Regions from separate parts of the Pseudoalteromonas sp. SG41-5 genome, predicted to be linked through region 2. Evidence: predicted binding sites of a transcription regulator. Region 2 holds the regulator's gene; each other region holds the start of a gene.

Region 1 (4,975 bases), on a different contig from region 2:
ATCAGGTAATGTATGCTCATTTGCAACCGCCTTAATACCCTCTACTTTAGAAAGGATCTCACGGGAAATATTAATTATTTCAGTGCCCGCGCTGGTAACGTGGGTTAAGTGTTTTCCACTTCGCCCAAAAATCTGCACGCCCAACTCATCTTCCAACATACGTACTTGCTTAGAAATACCTGGCTGTGAGGTAAACAAACTTTCAGCGGTTGCTGAAACATTAAGTTTATGATTTTGGACTTCGACGATGTATCTGAGTTGTTGTAATTTCATGGCTGCATTTTTTAGTGTAGTTATACTGCTTATTTATAAATGCTACATCGCGTCAAGCCAAGTTTTTTCTGATTAACAATAGAAAAAGGCTGTCTGGAATCGTATTTATAAGGTTATTTGCTTAGGCTAGCATAATCCCTCGTCTTGAGGTAGCCATCTTTTGAGCTGACGCGCAAAATGAAAAAATATCATACGCAGATAGTAATAAATGATGAGAAAGTGAATTCTTTTTTACATAAGCCGCGCAAAACTATCCCGTTAGCATATATTTAATGTAAGATTAAAATTATTAGCTTGTGAAATTTGAGACCTAAACCATGATCGTTTCTATTATTATTATGTTGATTGTTGCACTGATTGTCATTGCCCTCTGGGTCAGTGCGGTACAACAGCATAAAGAGAAACAAGAAACAGAACGCCGTAAAGACTTAACCAAACAAAAAAAAATCATTGAAGAATCAGAAGATGTTCTAGTAAATAGCGCCAACATACCTATGTCAGAACATATTTTACGTATTCTGCAACGGCGTATTCATGATGCGTTAGCAGCAATGGTGCAGCTATCTCCTAATTCAAAAGAGTTAAAGAATCGCTTAAAAGAAGCCAATGAACGTTTAGGGAACTCAATCGACACCGCTAACTCAGAAAACTTAGTGTTACCCGATAACGACAAGCAATTAATAGCACTTATTCAAGGTATCAAGAAAGTACGTGCAGTGCTTCGCTCAGAGCATGGTAAAGGAAAAGTAGACAGCCAAATTTTTATTGCTGAAGACAAGCGCTTAGAAAAGCTCCAATTACGAATTAATATTGAAAGCCAGATTAAACGAGGTATCTCAGCGCGCTCTGCGAATATGGTCGGTTCTGCACGCCAATACTTTGAAAAAGCGTACGCAACTGTATCAGCAGTAGCTTATAGCGACGATTATATAACTACAAAACGCCAAGAACTCGAAGGTTATTTAGAAGCAATAAGCACCGACCTTAAAGCCTCCAATGCAACTGCACTGAAGAAAAAAGCAGAGCAAGAACAAGATGATTTAGACGTGCTTTTTGCACCAAAGAAAAAGTGGTAAACCACTTTTTCTTTGTATTAACTTAGGATAAAAACGCAAATTTTATCACAAACATCGCTGTCAATATCCACACACTGATGCTTACTTGTTCTCGTTTACCACACAATACTTTAACAGCTGTATAAGAAATAAAGCCCAGTGCAATGCCATGAGCAATGGAGAATGTTAGCGGCGTCATCAGTAATACCACACTCACTGGAATGGCATCTGTCATATCATCCCAATTTACAAACTTGAGGTTTTGTAGCATTAGCACCGACACGTATAAAATAGCTCCCGCAGTTGCATAAGCTGGCACCATTTTCGCCAAAGGTGCAAAAAACATCATCAATAAAAAGCACATTCCTACAACCACAGCTGTAAGTCCTGTTCTGCCACCCACAGACACCCCTGCAACTGACTCTATATATGAGGTTGTGGTCGAAGTGCCCAATACTGAACCGGCAATGGTTGCGGCACTATCAGCACTTAATGCTCGTCCTAAACGTGGCATATTACCTTTTTCGTCCGCTAAGCCTGCTTTTTGAGTTACCGCAACTAAAGTGCCTGATGTATCAAATAAATCAACGAACAACAATGCAAAAATGACGCTAAGCATTGACAACTCAAATGCCGCTGAAAAATCAAGTTGCATAAAAGTAGGCGCAATTGAAGGTGGCATAGATATCACGCCTTGATACTCTACCAAACCCAGACTTAGCGCGATCACAGTTACTAATAAAATACTGATCAAAACACCGCTTTTAAAATCACGATAAAGTAGCGCTGCAATAACAAAAAAGCTAAAAATAGCCAACAATGGACCGGCAGCCGTTATATCACCCAGCTGCACTAATGTTGCAGGGCTGGCCACAATGATCCCGGCATTTTTAAGCGCAATTAACGCTAAGAACGCTCCAATTCCTGTTGCAATGGCTTGCTTTAACACCAATGGAATAGCATTAATTATCCACTCCCTGACTTTGAACAAACTCAGGAACAAGAAAATACAGCCCGACATAAACACAGCCCCTAATGCTGCTTGCCAGGTATAGCCCATACCTAATACAACACCATAAGTAAAGAAGGCATTAAGCCCCATACCAGGAGCCAAAGCTAACGGATAATTTGCCCAAAAGCCCATGATAAAGCAGCCAATAGCGGCAGCAATACAAGTTGCCACAAACGCAGCACCTTGATCCATACCAGCTTCAGCCAACATAGCAGGGTTGACAAACACAATATAAACCATAGTAATAAAGGTAGTGAGACCAGCAATACATTCGCGGCGCACAGTCGAGTTGTGGTCGCTAATTTTAAATAACGCGTCGAGCATAAGTGAGTTTCATTTTAGATGACAATAATTGTGTGATTTTATCATATATTTCAAGAATAACAGGACAATTAACCTGATATTAGACTAAACTGAGCAGGTAAATGACAACAATAATATGTGTGGCACTATGACAGATACCTCGCCAATCGGCTTAGATTTAGAACAACAGTTAGAAAACGTATTATCGTTTATCACCCAACCGAGCAAAGCCCCACACAGTGCGGTTAAAGCTGATACTCCTGATAACACTGTTAATAAAGCCCTGTATTATTTAAAAAATGATCAACCTCCTCTCGCAGCTAAATGGATGCGCTTAGCTGCAATGTCAGGTAATCAGCGAGCCCAATTTTATCTCGGATTATTTTTTATCAAAGGCCAAGGCGTACCTAGTAGTGTTTTTCATGGCGCAGTATGGCTAAGTTTAGCCAGTAGCCAAGGCTATGAGCCTGCAGCAACTGCCTTAACTGATTTACGTAAACATCTAGCCACCCGCCGCTTTAAAGATGCCCAGTGTTATGCTGCAACACTGTATGAGCAAATACACCAACAGCAGTTTGCTCACCTGATCCCCAACTCACCTTGAAAAGGGACTAATCTACCCTTTTCATTAAAATCAATTGCCGCCTCAATGTAACTAAGTAATATATTGTTTTATAAAATATTATTTTATTTTCTGCATATTTCCAAAGCTGATGGTATCAAATAAATATAAAAATCGTTCAAAAAGATAGCAAAAAACACTTGCACACAAACACTGTATAAACTACTGTATATGAGTACTGTATAAACAACCAGTGAGTGAAACTTATGTTACAGCCAATTACCATCAGAACAGTTAAAAGCTATCAACAAGATAATTTAAGCGCATCAGTAAATTTGATTCAGATAGAAGATGAGATATCTGCAACTTTTGAACTTCTAAAGGTGTTACACCATTACAATAATAAAAACGCATGGACGTTACTGATTGCACCGGATCACGTACCAAGTAAAGCTTTACTCGATTCATGTTCTATTGATACCAGTAAACTATTAGTGATCAGGCAAAAGCATCTGGTTAATTTAGAGTATGTACTAAATTCTGCACTACATAACGGTAACTTTGCAGCGGTGATCACCTGGACAGACATTGTGAGAGACAATCAAATAGCTAACCTGTCATTAAAGTTAGATCAAGCCAGTGCAAAACTATACTGTTTTACTAAAACCCAACAAGCTACAGAGATAGCATTAGCACAATAAGCTGTTAAAATGCCGTTTTTTAATAAAGCGTATTTTAATTATGACCTCACTCACTGACAGTCTTTGCTTATGTGGCAGCGAACAAAGCTATAGCGATTGCTGTGAAAAATTGCATTTAGGCAATATACAAGCAACAAGCCCAGAGCAACTAATGCGCTCTCGCTTTGTTGCTTATGCCTTAAAAAATGCTAAGTATATTTACCAAACTTATGCACAAGAAAAACAAGCAGCAAACCCACTCAGAGAAATTGCCGATTTTGCTAATAGTTGCCGCTTTATAAAATTAGCCGTGATCAGTGCAGATCAGCAAGAGTACACTGGTTGTGTTGAATTTTGTGTTAGCTATTTTTATCAAAACTTGTTTTGCCAACTGCATGAAAAATCAAGCTTCATAAAAGAAGATGGCCAGTGGCGTTATCTCGATGGTGAGATCTTCCCTGTTGCAGATATAAAAATTAGCCGCAATGATGAGTGCCCGTGTGGTAGTGGTAAAAAATATAAAAAATGCCACAGCGTGTAACACTTTCTTAGAGTATAGTTTTTACCGTAAGTATTTATAAATAATCATAAATTCAAAAAACTCGCAAGCCAACGTGGTCTGTCTAAGTGCGATTAACTCTTTGTTGCTTAACCTAAATTTTGGTTCATGTATTTTCTAACGCATTGATTTATAGCACTAATATTACTTTTACTCTCCAGCCAAAATTTTCAGGGAAAATAAGGCGAATTTACGCGTCAATAGCATGCCTATTACAAATAAATTCAACGCAGTTAACATTGAAAAATAGCCGCTGGAGATAGATTTATTATCCGAAGCTCAGATTACTTCCGCCAGTAGAATAACGCGGTAGCAGTAGCGAGCCCACTAGGTTAAAAACCTCTTGTCACGATTAAATCACTCCTAGATTAAACAAATTTTAATTCTGAAAGGTCAACATACTCTAGTACTTCACAACAACACCTATAAACAACTAACTCATCCATAAAGCATATCAATATTGCGTTAGAACCAGCCCCGTAACATGCAAATATCTAGTCATATCAAAAAACAATAAAGGAACAAATGTTA
Region 2 (4,975 bases):
GATGATTGGCATTGATCTCCTGGCCAACACAATAAAACTTTGTAAAATCAACAGCAAAGTTTGCAGCATAACTCGCCACCGTTTCTGCAAGTACAACATTTGCGCCGCCATGCACCATACCCATAGGGTTATGATGAGCTGGGATCGCGGGCATCGTTGCTACTAAATAATCATCGCCTATTTCACTTATTTCAATGCCCATGGTTTTCATCAATGTGCCTTGACCACTTATGCCGTCATCAAGTTGCTTACATTGTGCTAGGGTGATCGGTTGATACCAAATACTCATCTGTCTACCTCACTAAGTTATTTACTAAATCAGTCTACACTTTTAAACATTTTCCTACAGTTAAGATCATAAAAATAGATAAAATGTACCTATATTATCTAACTGTTAATGGATCTTAAGGATGAAAGTAAAGGTATTTGGATGTGGTGCAATATTATTAATGAGCCTTGTTGCTCAGCCGCAGGCTGTTGCTAGTACCCAACATCAACTCGATATTGGTTTTACCGATTTAGCTGGTTTAGATGAATCTTTTTTAGGCGCACGGTATCGATATTTTGCGCAAGATCTTGAATCGTTGACTGGTCCATACGAGCTAAAAGCGTATTTAAATCAAGTCAATAATTATGCTATTGGTGGGTTTGCTAATGATGATTTTAGCTATTTAAATGCCGATGCTGCCATCTATGGTCCCGCAGGATTAGTTATTAGTGCCAGCGCGCAGCGCCTCTGTGAGGATAATAGCTATTGGCAAAATACTGATTATTTAGTGAGTGCCGCTGTTGGTAAGCAAATGAATGAGCAGTTACAACTAGGGTTCAATATATATTACAGTCGCTTAGAGCGCCATGATATGTGGTTTGGCAAAGATAATGAAAGAGTCGCGGTTGAATGGACTTATGCTCCTTATGTTCGTTGGACAAATATAGTTAGCAATCAAGGTTGGGATTTAGAGCTAAAGCAATTGGCAGGGCGTTATCGTTATGTGCAGGGGCAGGCGGTTTATTATGTAAATCAAGCATGGTCAGTGGGAGTCGTTGCTAATATTCGTAATCAGAAAAATCTAAAAGACAACTATGAACTGCAAACGCAATATTGGTTTAATCAACATGTAGCATTAAAGTTTGGTCTTGGATCTGCGCTTGATTCTGGAAGTGGTTTAAATAGTATGAGCTTGTTATTAACGGCGCGATTTTAAGCCAATTTATATTTGCGATTTTCAGATAACTGTATATACTCACAGTTAAATGTACTGTATGGAAAACCAGTTGTATGCGCCCATTAACGAATCGCCAAGCTCAAATTCTCGAACTTATTAAAGTTTTTATTAAAGATACCGGTATGCCGCCAACCCGTGCTGAGATTGCGCAAACGTTAGGTTTTAAAAGTGCTAATGCAGCGGAAGAACATTTAAAGGCATTAGCGAAAAAGGGCGTTATTAAAATGAAGCCCGGTGCCAGTCGAGGTATTCAGTTAGTTGAAGAGGATGAGCCGGAACAACTTGGTTTACCTCTAATAGGCAGAGTTGCCGCTGGTGAGCCTATTTTGGCAGAGCAGCATGTTGAAAGTCATTGCAAAATAGATCCACTCTTGTTTAAACCGGCTGCTGATTTTTTACTGCGTGTGCAAGGCATGAGTATGAAAGACATTGGTATTATGGATGGCGATTTATTGGCTGTACACAGCACTCAAGTTGCTGAAAATGGCCAGGTGGTGGTTGCCCGTGTTGATGACGATGTAACAGTAAAACGCCTTGAAAAAGCAGGTAAAAAAGTTTTTTTACATGCTGAAAATGATGAATTTTCACCGATTGAAGTGGATCTTGAACATGAATCTTTCAATATTGAAGGGTTGGCTGTTGGGGTGATCCGCAACGCTGATTGGATGTAAATTTTTTGATCTATATTTTGCACCAAATTGGTGAAGTTTGGTGCATTTAATTTTTTACCGCTATAATGGCTAGATTTTATACTTAGCTATAGCGTCCTAAGCCCTATCAAATCTACTTACCAGCTACTTTTAGCCCTCTAATATTATCCCTAATTACAAAATAACGCGCTGATTTTTAGCTGTTATTTATGCACCAAAAAAGAATTTAATTGCTCTTAAAACTTGCTAATTGTTCATTTTTTAACTAATTGGTTAATACACTGTGTTAACAGCTACTTTAAAAGTCTAACAATTTTGCTCAATAGCATAATTTAGGGTTGCGTTAATATTCAGTAACAATAAAAAATAACGAATTGGCGCGAATAAAGCTGTGCCGCCTTTTCGCTTTGCGTTTTGCAATAGCATTTAAAGGAGCCGTCACATGGGTAAATTGAGCTCTACCTTGTGGCTTATATTGTTTGTTCTACCGCAGCAAGTATTGGCTAATAGCCAGTTTAATATGCGTAAGGGCGTAACAGATATAAGTAATGATGTTTATCAGCTGCACATGACAATATTTATTATATGTTGTGTGATTGGGGTCATCGTGTTCGCCGTGATGTTTTGGGCACTGATCCACCACCGTAAATCTAAAGGGGCAAAACCAGCCCAATTTCATGAAAGTACTAAAGTTGAAATCCTTTGGACGGCAATCCCGTTTGTGATTTTAATTGGTATGGCAATTCCTGCGACAAAAACTTTGATTGCAATGGAAGATGCTAGTAAAGCTGATCTCACCATTAAAATTACTGGTTCTCAATGGAAATGGCATTATGAGTACATGGGTGAAGATGTTGAGTTTTATTCAATGCTTGCTACACCTCAAGATGAAATAACTAATCTTGCAAATAAAAACCCTAATTACCTGCTTGAAGTTGATAAACCTTTGGTGTTGCCAATTAATCAAAAAGTACGATTTTTAATGACCTCAGACGACGTTATTCATTCTTGGTGGGTGCCTGATTTTGCAGTGAAAAAAGATGCTAACCCTGGGTTTATCAATGAAACTTGGACCAGAATTAATGAAGAGGGCATTTATCGAGGGCAATGTGCAGAACTATGCGGAAAGGATCATGGCTTTATGCCTGTGGTGGTTGAAGCTAAATCTGAGCAAGCATTTGCAAACTGGCTGAGCGAAGCTAAGCAGGCAAAAGCAAACGCTGCAATTGCTGATGCTGCCTTATTAGATCAAACATTACCAAAAGAAGAATTAATGACACTCGGCGAGCAAGTCTATATGGCCAGTTGCGCTGCGTGTCACCAACCAACAGGTATGGGCTTACCGGGGGTTTTCCCTGCGCTCAAAGGCAGTCCGGTAGTATTAGGAGATATTAAAGATCATATTGATGTCGTGCTTCATGGTCGCCCAGGTACCGCTATGCAAGCATTTGACAAGCAGTTATCAATCAAGCAGCTAGCAGCTGTGATCACCTATAAGCGTAATGCATGGGGCAATGACACTGGGGATGTAATTCAACCGAGTCAGATACAAGCCGCGATTGATGCAACTTCGGAGGCTAAATAATGAGTAGCGTAACAGAGCAACAACATGATCAAGCTGCACACCATGATGGACATCATCATCCTGCGAAAGGTTTTAAACGCTGGCTTTATACTACTAACCATAAAGATATCGGAAGTTTATATTTAATTTTTTCGTTGACGATGTTTTTAATTGGTGGCGCCATGGCGATGGTGATCCGCGCAGAGTTATTTCAACCTGGCTTACAGTTAGTAGAGCCTCACTTTTTTAATCAAATGACCACAGTACATGGCTTGATCATGGTCTTTGGTGCCGTTATGCCGGCCTTTACAGGATTGGCTAACTGGATGGTACCACTCATGATTGGCGCACCAGATATGGCATTACCACGGATGAATAATTGGAGCTTTTGGATTTTACCTTTTGCTTTTATTATTTTACTGGCATCCCTATTTATGCCAGGTGGTGGCCCGGCATTTGGCTGGACTTTTTATGCACCACTGTCAACAACTTACAGTAACGATAATACCGCATTATTTGTTTTTGCTATTCACATCATGGGTATTAGTTCAATTATGGGCGCAATCAATGTGATTGTAACTATCGTTAATTTACGTGCGCCAGGTATGACTTGGATGAAGCTGCCGCTGTTTGTGTGGACATGGCTTATCACCGCTTTTTTATTGATTGCTGTGATGCCGGTATTGGCCGGTGCTGTGACTATGGTATTGACTGATAAGTATTTTGCAACCAGCTTTTTTGATGCTGCTGGGGGCGGTGATCCGGTGATGTTCCAGCACATATTTTGGTTTTTTGGTCACCCTGAAGTGTACATTATGATACTGCCAGCCTTTGGCATTATCTCGACTATAGTGCCGACCTTTTCACGTAAAAAATTATTTGGTTATGCCTCTATGGTATATGCCACATCTTCGATTGCTTTACTGAGCTTTATAGTTTGGGCGCATCATATGTTTACCACAGGTATGCCTGTCGCTGGCGAATTATTTTTTATGTATGCCACTATGCTGATATCGGTGCCAACTGGGGTCAAAGTATTTAACTGGGTAGCCACCATGTGGCGTGGTTCGATTAGTTTTGAAGTGCCTATGTTATTTAGTATTGCGTTTATTGTGTTATTCACTTTAGGTGGTTTCTCTGGGTTGATGCTGGCGATTACTCCTGCTGATTTTCAATACCATGATACTTATTTTGTGGTGGCGCATTTTCATTATGTGTTAGTGACTGGGGCGATATTTTCAATTATGGCCGGGGCGTATTATTGGCTGCCAAAATGGACGGGAAATATGTTCAATATCACCTTGGCTAAATGGCATTTTTGGTTGTCGTTAGTGAGCGTGAATGTATTGTTTTTCCCTATGCACTTTGTTGGTTTGGCCGGTATGCCGCGCCGGATTCCTGACTACGCACTGCAATTTGCAGACTTTAACGCGATTATTAGTATTGGTGGCTTTGCTTTTGGTTTATCACAATTGTTATTTGTGGTTGTAGTATTTAAGTGTGCACGAGGCGGCGATAAAGTGCCCGCCAAAGTG
Region 3 (4,975 bases), on a different contig from region 2:
ATTCAAAACCCTAACATCTTAGCTATGATTTTATTAGCTTTCCTCTTACTCACCGCGATTATATTCATAATTTTATGCTTTAACTTTAGCCTGGCCTTAGGGCTGCTTTATTTAGTGTGTGAATACGCGGCTATACGCTTCCTACTAATGCCTTTCATTAGTGAAGTGCTGCGCCCATAGCTAGCGCATTAATAGAATAGCTTGGTACGCTCCATGAGCATGCTAACAGCATTAGACTCCCTGTTTTTAACTTTAGGTGATAGTAAATCTTTGAATTGCGCTGTTTCAAATACATGGAGATGGTTATCACCTTGTATTGATTTACAATTAGGGCAAGTGTTTGCCCAGTACTTACCTCCGTATTGCTTGGAAAATCTCAGCTCAATTGTATAAGGGCGTGGAAATGGTGGTTCATCTTCGCAAAATGGCGTCCCTAACCACCAAAATACGGGGATTATTTCTGAACATCTATAGCAAGTTTCAATGTCGGCTATGAACGGCTTAACTGGGGATTTGCGAGTGGTTGTATACAGTTCTCTAGGAATTGAGTACTTATCGGCAACAGCAATTATTTTAGAGCTCTTCTTGCTGGTATTGCTGCATGATTGGCAAAGCCTTGGTGATAACTTTGAATTTAGAGGTCGCCAATTGTATGGATCTTTAATAACGTCAGAGGCTTTTAGTTTGATCCAGCTTCTTAATGCCGAACCATTTGAAATGCTATATGGTCTCCAATCTTGCTCTTGTTCAGATACAATTTCAATGCCCAAATAGATTGACTGTCCTTTATGGCTAAATTGCCCAATCACATCACATACTGAGTCATGGTAGTAATAATCAGTTTGAACCCCTTCAAACGTACAATATTTTATATCTCTTTGTATTTCTTTGAGGCATTGATAGCAATTTTGATGGATCTGTATTGTTGTCTCAGCCTTTTTGTTTTCTAAGATGACACTTTTAATTAGTTCTTTGGCTTTCCTGTAGCTATCACTTAGGCTGATGCAGTTATTAGTTTCTGGGTGGATGAGCATCTTATTTTGCATAGAAGACAAATCACATTTAAGTGCTTCACCACAATATGGACAAGTATAGGTTCCGCCCACTTGAATCGATTGAGCTGCAATTAAATGACCTGAGTTATTGATACCAAATAGGACCGGTATTTCGTGCATGTTTGTACCTTAATTTAAGGAATTATTTAAGATAGTCTGCTATACATGATTTAATAACATTAAAATACACTGTAGGTGCATCATGGAAGTGCCCGATTTATCGCATAATTTTAAGCTATTCATGTTGGCTTTTAACATTACCATTCTTTCAATTGGGTTGGGTTATTTTATTTACTCTGGGGTTTACACCTTGATAGGGTTCTTCTAAATAGCCTTTATGCTTTCGCAATAGGTAAATCTGAAAGTTTTGTTGTATAACTCAAAGGTGCTAAATCATCTTTAGGGCGCCAAGACTGAGAGAACCCTTCACTTGCGAGATTTATTGCACTTCGTCCAAATTTTCTATTTATCTCATCAATGACTAACGTTTTTGAGCTAATATTCAGTGGTAAAGTCTCCGATAATAGCTCAAGTTGTTGCATATCATCGTGTAATGAAAGTTCTTCAAAAATAACGCCTGCTTTTTTATATTTAAACCCCTTTTTAAAAATAGCTTTTAAAGCGAAGCTAGCATAAGACACCAGTGTTGATGTATCCGCGGTGGGGTAGGGTAGTTTTATTGATTGTGACTTATGATACTGCGGCTCTGCCTGTCTAAATGAATCCGTGTGGATGAATATTGTTATTGCTGATGTATAAGATTTAAATCGACGAAGCTTAAACGCTGCCTTTGTTGCATGTGCTGTAACAGCTTCAGAAAGCTCCGTAAGCTCTATCACCGGTTTTCCCATACTCTGAGATACGCAAATTCTATCGCGAGAGTCGTTTATATCTTTCAATTCTACCGCAGGCTTTCCCCGCAACTCTTCCACAGTACGGGCAAGAACAACGGTGAACGTCTTTTTTATCCAACTAATGTCGGCATTTTTAAGGTCATATCCCGTATAGATACCAAATTTATTTAGTTTTTTAGTTGTTCTACTTCCAACCCCCCAAATATCCTCTACAGAAGTATGTTTAAGAGCCCAATCAATTTTGTATTGAGAATCTAATACAACCACGCCTTTAGTGTGTTCTTTCCACTCTTTCTTTTTGGCACAGTGACTTCCAAGCTTGGCTAGTGTCATTGTCTGAGATATACCCAAGCCACAGCCAATACCTAAGTTCCTCTTAAGTGTCCTCTGTATGGTGTGCGCGTACTCTTTTATATCCTTTGTATAGTTTATATCGATGCGCCCAAAGCATTCATCAACAGAGTATCGCATTGTATCGAATAAGAAATGCTCTAACTCTGTATGAAAACGGTTACTCAAATCACCAAACAGCGTGAAATTGCTTCCCCACAAGTGGCCACCATGCGCAGCCACCAGCTGTTTAACTTTAAATGCAGGCTCTCCCATTTTGATACCTAAATCTTTGATAGCTTGATTTCGAGCTACTACGTTACCCTGGTTTGAACTGAGTACTCCAAGAGGGGTTTTATCAAAGTCGTACTGGGGGTTAAAGAGTTGGCAAAACGAAACGTAAGCAGCGTTGATATCACAAAGAACCCACATAGTTAGAATACCTTGATTAAACCAGTGACAACGCCCCAGACTACATGGGTATCCCAGTCATTGTTTTCATCGATATCAATTTCAATTGGCTCGAAGTCGGGGTTTTTACTAATAAAAACGGCTTTTTTGTTTTTTAGTTGTAGTTCTTTCACAACAAATTCGTTGTCTAATGTAGCTAATACGATTCGTCCAGTTTTGATTGTTACTGACCTATCTACAACTATTATCGAGCCGTCAGTAATGTCTGGGGACATGCTGTTGCCTGACACCCTGAATAGGAATGTACTGCTAGGGCGCTTAATTAGGAGCTCATCTAAACTGATTGAGTCGGATAGGTGATCTTCGCATGGATTGGGGAAACCTGCAGCAACTGAAAAGTCTGCAATAGCTAGCTTTGTTGTTGAGGGGGTAAGTTTGCTAAGCATAATTATAAAATACTGTACAAATAAACAGTAATTTTAGATGTGAATCTTCCACATTACAACTAAGAAGTTTCTTTTAGGCTCGCGGTCTATGTGATTTCATCAATTATTAGCTAAATTTAAACCTTTTTCCCAGAATCAGGCGCGATTTAACGCATATGATAGCTTTGGCAAAAATATATGAGCTGGAGTAACTATGGATTTATGTTCAATTTCTTCGGAAGACGGTGATAAAGCTGTTTTCTTCAATGGGGTTTTGATTGCATACTATAATGCAGCAACTGATGAGCCAAACGTGTTGTCTTTTGTTGAAAGTGTTGCTGATAATTTGAGTAGCGCTTCTGGTGCAAATATTAAAAAGGCGAAAATAGACAAAGCTCCTGACTTTGTTCATTGGGAGCAGAGCAAACAAGTAGAGAATATACTTTGGCCTAATAAAACAGCTAAACCTCCTATTTCTGATTTTTTCTCTCCAATCGAGCTATATTCTCAATCATAAACATTCATAACAGTTTATCGCTTGACCGCTAAATTTTGCCTTCGCAGGTGCGGTCAAGCACCCTTTTTATCTAAAGCAGAGGAGTGCTTTATTTCGCGTAAAGCAGGTATGATTTACTTTTGAATAATATATGTTATAATATAACAATAAATAAAATAAAATATGGAGGATATACAAAGTAACTGCTGAACTACAGTGCAATCTAGTTCGTTCTCAACTGCCCACATTAAAAAGCGTCAAAGTTTACATCTAAATACTTTACCTTTAAGCATTTCAAGGGCGTAAATAATAAACCTTCTAGCATTCATTCTTACTAGGTCATCAGGGCTCGGTGGGTTTTTGTGTGTCCAAAAAATAATAAAGAGGTAATCATCAATGTTAAAAGACCAAACAACTCAATTCTGGATCAATCTGTTCGTGGCTATATTCTGGCCCTTATTGACGCCATATTTGCTACCGTATCTATCAAACTTACCTGAAATGCTAGTCGTATTATTGGTGGTTAGTTTTGATTTTTGTATTGAATACTTGGCCTTCTTGATTGAAATGCTAGAAGTTATTCGCCAATTAATCATCTAACACTTTAATCAACTTAAATTCTGAAGCGATTTCTTAAGCCAAGCCCAATTAAGAATATAAAAACAAATGAAGCGCTGGCATGAGCATAGCTCCAGAGGTAATAATTCGTAGGTATATCAGTTTTAAATAACTGTCCCATCCCAAATTGTCTAGCATCTTTGGAAACGGAAATAAAAGGTGTCATTGTGGCTATTGAAGTCGTAGCCGCGGGTGAAAGTGCTTCTCTCATCTCTAGTTCAGATTTACCAACCAGGTATGAACTAAACAGCATGAATGATAAGAACAACCACAGCAAAGGTCGCATAATGCTTTGGCCATAATTACTTGTCGCTGAGTAGAGTAAATCCAATATTGATTGCGCTGTATTTAGCTTTGTCCATCTTTTCGCTCTCATTTCATCAGCGTGGAACATTAAAGCTTTATCGTGGTTCTTGTTTTGCTCAGCAAGCTCTTTAAGTCTGCAGAGCTTTTCAGCGTCAAGTTTATCAACAACTTTAAGAAAAGGGGTGAATGGAATTGCCTTTTCTCTTTTTAGGTTGCACTTTAGATCACTCAGTTCAGTGTGGTGGTTTAGTTTTGTGCCTCTTAAATCAGGTATACAGTTAAAGTTACCATCAATGATAAAGTCTTTGTCGAACGTACTTCCTTTGAACGAAAGCTTTTGTATTTGGTCGGTTATTGCATCATCGAAATTAAAAGTGTCAGTAGACTTAATATCGTTGAAGTTAACCAGTTCGCAGTAGAATCTAGCCCCTTTAAAATGTGTACCTCCATCAAATTCAGCATGAGAAAAGTCTGTAGCTA

Evidence for each region. Region 2 encodes LexA, which represses DNA repair genes until DNA is damaged. Its sites were predicted from a motif close to TACTGTATNNNNATACAGTA; they were not measured.
Region 1: a site for LexA is predicted at 3,442-3,461, ahead of H5232_RS19995 (SulA-like leucine-rich domain-containing protein). Genes of this name have one in related genera too.
Region 3: a site for LexA is predicted at 3,107-3,126, ahead of H5232_RS12735 (LexA family transcriptional regulator). Genes of this name have one in related genera too.

The regions. Positions count from the first base shown of each region.
Region 1 covers NZ_JACJFH010000108.1:9,023-13,997, forward strand. Annotated here, with positions in the region: gene cysB (HTH-type transcriptional regulator CysB) at 1-273, opposite strand, end outside; gene H5232_RS19980 (hypothetical protein) at 591-1,349, shown strand; gene H5232_RS19985 (NCS2 family permease) at 1,372-2,664, opposite strand; gene H5232_RS19990 (sel1 repeat family protein) at 2,792-3,247, shown strand; gene H5232_RS19995 (SulA-like leucine-rich domain-containing protein) at 3,472-3,906, shown strand; gene H5232_RS20000 (YchJ family protein) at 3,947-4,426, shown strand.
Region 2 covers NZ_JACJFH010000029.1:19,915-24,889, reverse strand. Annotated here, with positions in the region: gene H5232_RS09700 (PaaI family thioesterase) at 1-289, opposite strand, end outside; gene H5232_RS09695 (hypothetical protein) at 411-1,205, shown strand; gene lexA (transcriptional repressor LexA) at 1,280-1,897, shown strand; gene coxB (cytochrome c oxidase subunit II) at 2,319-3,461, shown strand; gene ctaD (cytochrome c oxidase subunit I) at 3,461-4,975, shown strand, end outside.
Region 3 covers NZ_JACJFH010000043.1:31,827-36,801, reverse strand. Annotated here, with positions in the region: gene H5232_RS12745 (hypothetical protein) at 189-1,175, opposite strand; gene H5232_RS12740 (Y-family DNA polymerase) at 1,391-2,671, opposite strand; gene H5232_RS12735 (LexA family transcriptional regulator) at 2,674-3,096, opposite strand; gene H5232_RS12730 (hypothetical protein) at 3,290-3,592, shown strand; gene H5232_RS12725 (pentapeptide repeat-containing protein) at 4,185-4,975, opposite strand, start outside.